Regions from separate parts of the Allobosea massiliensis genome, predicted to be linked through region 2. Evidence: predicted binding sites of a transcription regulator. Region 2 holds the regulator's gene; the other holds the start of a gene.
What was found. The regulator PhoB, encoded in region 2, activates phosphate uptake and scavenging genes when phosphate is short. The targets are predictions, from matches to a motif close to TGTCATNNANCTGTCAT.
Positions count from the first base shown of each region.

Region 1 (2,386 bases), on a different contig from region 2:
CATCTGTTCGAAGGGCAGGTTGACGAAGGCGGTCACCCGTGCGGTGAGCTGGCGGTAGCTCTGCAGGAAGGCCGCACGCTGGGCGGCAGCGGGGCCGGCTGCCGCCGCCGGATCGTCCAGTCCCCAATGGGCACGCAATGGCGCGCCCGGAAAGACGGGGCATGGCGTCTCCGCCGCGCCGTCGCAGACGGTGACGACGAGGTCCAGTGGCGGCGCCTCGGGTCCGAGGAACTCGTCCCAGGACTTCGAGCGCATGGCGGAGACGTCGTATCCGAGTTCCGCCAGCAACCCGAGGGCCGCCGGGTGAGGCGCCTCCTGCGGGCGGCTGCCGGCCGAGAAGGCCTCGATCCGTCCCAGGCCCTCACGGTTGAGAATGGCCTCGGCCATGATGGAGCGGGCCGAGTTGCCGGTGCAGACCACGAGGACACGCAGCGGCCGCTCGCTCGCGACGGGCTCGCGCCGCGCCGGGATCGCCGTGGCCCCTGGCGGGCAGGCGGCCGGGCCCTGGGTGCAGCAGGCATCCGTCAGGAACGCCAGCAGCGCATCGGCGGGGCCTGGCTTGGCGGCGAAGATGATGTGACGCCCCTCGCGCCGCGAGGCCAGCAGGCCGACCTGCTCCAGCGCCGCGAGATGGGCCGAGAGGGTGTTGTGCGCGACGGCGAGCAGCCGGCCGATATCGCCCGCTGCCAGCCCATGCGGCCGGTAGCGCATCAGCAGGCGAAAGATCTCGAGCCGCGTCGGCTGGGCGAGCGCTGCCAGGAGCGCGACCGCCTCCGCGGATTCCAGCCTCGGCGCCGGCCCCTGCTTCACGCGGCGTCATCCCTCTGCAATGGATCGGCGCGCGACGTGTCCTTGCCGATCGCGTCCAGCCGGTGCTGCAGAGCCATGCCCTTCAGCGTCGCCAGAGGCAAGCTCGCGAAGAGCGAGATGCGGTTGTTCAGCATGCGGTAGGCATCGGCGAAGGCGAGCGCCTTCTGAACGTCGTCGCCTTCATGGGCGGCCGGATCCGGCAGGGTCCAGAGCGCCGTCACGGGATTGCCCGGCCAGGCCGGCGGAACGGCATTGGCCGCCGTCTCCGAGAGGGTGAAGACGAAGTCGAGCTGCGGCGCGTTCGGGCCGGAAAATGCGTCCCAGCTCTTGGGCCGCAGGTCGGAGACATCGTGGTTGAGCGATTTGAGCAGCCTGACGACGAAGGGATTGATCGAAGCACGGGGCTGCGAGCCGGCACTGTAGACGGCGAACTTGCCGGCCATGCGCCGCATGATCGCCTCGGCCATGATGGAGCGCGCGTGATTGCCTTTGCACACGAAAAGCACCGCGAGAGGAGAGGTCGTCATGGCGTCGTCCCGATATGTCGGTTTCGGATGACATGAGTCTCATCACAGAATATGTCGTTGTCAACCGACATATTGACATGATGCCTTCATCCGGGTGATGCAGCCTCCCTGAGACAGACAGGGAGCAGAGTCATGCGGGTCGGCATCAACGGCATGGGGCGGATCGGGCGTCTGGCGCTGCGGGCCGCCCTGGGGGCGGCCGACCGGCAGGGCGACGATCCGCGCGCCGGCAACCGGCTCGACGTCGTCCATCTCAACGAGATCAAGGGTGGTGCGGCGGCGACCGCCCATCTGCTCGAATTCGACAGCATGCAGGGCCGCTGGCGCGGCGGCATCGCGAGCGCCGGCGAGGATGCGGTCACGATCGGCGAGCGCCGCTTAAGTTTCTCGGCGGCGGGCGAGCCGGGCGACATCCCCTGGGGGGATCTCGGCGTCGATGTCGTGCTCGAATGCACCGGCAAGTTCCTGACGCCGGCGACACTGGAGGGGCATCTGAAGCGCGGCGCCAAGCGCGTCATCGTCGCCGCCCCCGTGAAGGACGCCTCGGTCCTCAACGTCGTCGTCGGCGTCAACGAGCATCTCTACGACCCCGCCGTTCACCCGATCGTCACCGCCGCCTCCTGCACGACGAACTGCCTCGCCCCGGTGGTGAAGGTCGTGCACGAGAATTTGCGCATCCGGCACGGCCAGATCACCACGATCCATGACCCGACCAACACCAATGTCGTGGTCGACGCGCCCCACAAGGATCTGCGCCGCGCCCGCTCGGCCATGCTCTCGCTGCAGCCGACGACGACCGGCAGCGCCACGGCCATCGCGCTGATCTATCCCGAGCTCAAGGGCAAGCTCGACGGCCACGCCGTGCGCGCGCCCGTGCTGAACGCCTCGCTGACCGACTGCGTCTTCGAACTGGAGCGGTCGACGACCGCCGCCGAGGTCAACGCCCTGTTCGAGGCGGCGGCGCGCGGGCCCCTTGCCGGCATCCTCGGCTTCGAGCCGCGCCCGTTGGTGTCGATCGATTATCAGCGCGACACGCGCTCGAGCATCGT
Region 1 is NZ_JBHSLU010000082.1:333,237-335,622, reverse strand. Features, by position in the region: gene ACFPN9_RS23900 (metalloregulator ArsR/SmtB family transcription factor) at 1-810, opposite strand, end outside; gene ACFPN9_RS23895 (arsenate reductase ArsC) at 807-1,337, opposite strand; gene ACFPN9_RS23890 (ArsJ-associated glyceraldehyde-3-phosphate dehydrogenase) at 1,470-2,386, shown strand, end outside.
Region 1: the regulator PhoB is predicted to act here: its motif matches at 1,411-1,427, upstream of ACFPN9_RS23890 (ArsJ-associated glyceraldehyde-3-phosphate dehydrogenase).

Region 2 (2,386 bases):
TCCGCTCCTACGACGCCGAACTGGAGTCGCTGCGCCGCAGCCTCGCCGAGATGGGCGGCATGTCCGAGCGCATGCTCGGCGATTCCACGGTCGCGCTGGTGCGCCGCGACACGACGCTGGCCCAGAAGGTGATCTCCGCCGACCAGCGGCTCGACAACCTGCAGCGCGACGTCGAGGAGCGCGCCGTGCTGACGATCGCCCGGCGCCAGCCGCTCGCCAACGATTTGCGCGAGCTGATCTCGGCGATCCGCATCGCCTCGGACATCGAGCGCGTCGGCGACCTCGCCAAGAACATCGCCAAGCGCGCGGTCGCGATCTCCGGCCAGTTCTCGCCGCCGCACCGCGCCGTCGTCGGGCTGGAGCATATGAGCCGGCTGGTGCAGGCGCAGCTCAAGGACGTCCTCGACGCCTACGCCACCAGCAACGAGCAGAAGGCGCTCGAGGTCTGGCATCGCGACGGCGAGATCGACGCGCTCTACACCTCGCTGTTCCGCGAGCTGTTGACCTATATGATGGAAGATCCGCGCAACATCACCTTCTGCACGCATCTCCTGTTCTGCGCCAAGAACGTCGAGCGCATCGGCGACCACACCACCAACATCGCCGAGACGATCCACTATCTCGTCACCGGCGAATCGCTCGACATCAACCGTCCCAAGCTCGAGACCACCGACATCACGGTCGAGGCCGTGACAGGGAGCTGACAACACCGACTGCGCCGGAGCCTTCGCCGTCAGGGTCGGGCCTGTTCCGACCATCCACGTCTTCGCCGGACCCACGCCGCGTTCAAGACGTGGATGCTCGCCACAAGGGCGAGCATGACGATGCGTTTCGGCACAAACGCCAAGAACGGAACCGTGCCATGGCCGCCCGCATCCTGATCGTCGAGGACGAGGAACCCCTCACCCTGCTGCTGCGCTACAACCTCGAGGCCGAGGGCTTCGCAGTCGACAGCGTGGCGCGGGGGGACGACGCCGAGCTGCATCTGCGAGACAACACGCCCGATCTCGTGCTGCTCGACTGGATGCTGCCCGGTCTCTCCGGCATCGAACTGTGCCGGCGGCTGCGGGCGCGGCGCGACACCGAGCGCGTGCCGATCATCATGCTGACCGCCCGCGGCGAAGAAACCGAGCGCGTGCGCGGCCTCGCCACCGGGGCCGACGACTATGTCGTCAAGCCGTTCTCCCTGCCGGAGCTGATCGCGCGCATCCAGGCGCTGCTGCGCCGGGCGAAGCCCGGCCATGTCGCGGGGCTGCTGGTCGCCGGCGATCTCGAACTCGACCGCACGACGCGCCGCGTGCGCCGGGCCGGCGAAGAGCTGCATCTGGGGCCGACCGAGTTCCGGCTGCTGGAATTCCTGATGCAGGCGCCGGGCCGGGTCTATTCGCGCGCCCAGCTGCTCGACGCCGTCTGGGGCCGCGACGTCTACATCGACGAGCGCACGGTCGACGTCCATGTCGGGCGGCTGCGCAAGGCGATCACGCCGGGCGACGCCAAGGATCCGCTGCGCACCGTCCGTGGCGCGGGCTACGCCTTCGACGAGACCTTCGCGCGGGCGTGAGGGAAACCGTCATGGTCGGGCGCAGACCCGAGCATCTCGTGACGCCGAGGCTCCCCTGCCGTGCCGGCCATAGATTCTCGGGTCGAGCCCGAGAATGACGAGGTCGCTCCGGCATGCGCCTGATCGCTTGACCCGCGACGCCCGACGGCGCAAGCCGGCCCGATGCAGATCAAAGACATCGCCATCATCGGCGCCGGCCCGGCCGGGCTGATCGCGGCCGAGCGGCTGGCCCAGGCCGGCCACCGCGTGACGATCCATGAGCGGATGCCGTCGCCGGCGCGCAAATTCCTGCTCGCCGGGCGCGGCGGGCTCAACCTCACCCATTCCGAGCCGCTGGAGAGCTTCCTGCCGCATTACGGCGCGGCGCGGGACTGGCTCGAACCCGCCATCCAGGCGTTTCCACCGCAGGCGCTGCGCGATTGGGCCGACGAGCTCGGCGCGGAGAGCTTCATCGGCACCAGCGGGCGCGTCTTCCCGAAGGCGATGAAGGCGTCGCCGCTGTTGCGCGCCTGGCTGCGCCGGCTCGACGGGCTCGGGGTGCGGCTCGAAGCCGGCCGGCGCTGGACCGGCTGGAACGACGAGGGCGCGCTGACCTTCGCCACGGCGGCCGGCGAGGTGACGGTCGCCGCCGATGCGACGCTGCTTGCGCTGGGCGGGGCGAGCTGGCCGCGGCTCGGCTCGGACGGTGGCTGGGTGCCGCTGCTGGCCGGCAAGGGCGTTGCCATTTCGCCGCTGCGGCCCGCCAATGGCGGCTTCGCCGTGGCCTGGTCCGACACGCTGCGCGAGCGCTTCGCCGGCGCGCCGCTGAAACGGATCACGCTTCGC
Region 2 is NZ_JBHSLU010000030.1:19,430-21,815, forward strand. Features, by position in the region: gene phoU (phosphate signaling complex protein PhoU) at 1-704, shown strand, start outside; gene phoB (phosphate regulon transcriptional regulator PhoB) at 863-1,561, shown strand; gene ACFPN9_RS12095 (TIGR03862 family flavoprotein) at 1,724-2,386, shown strand, end outside.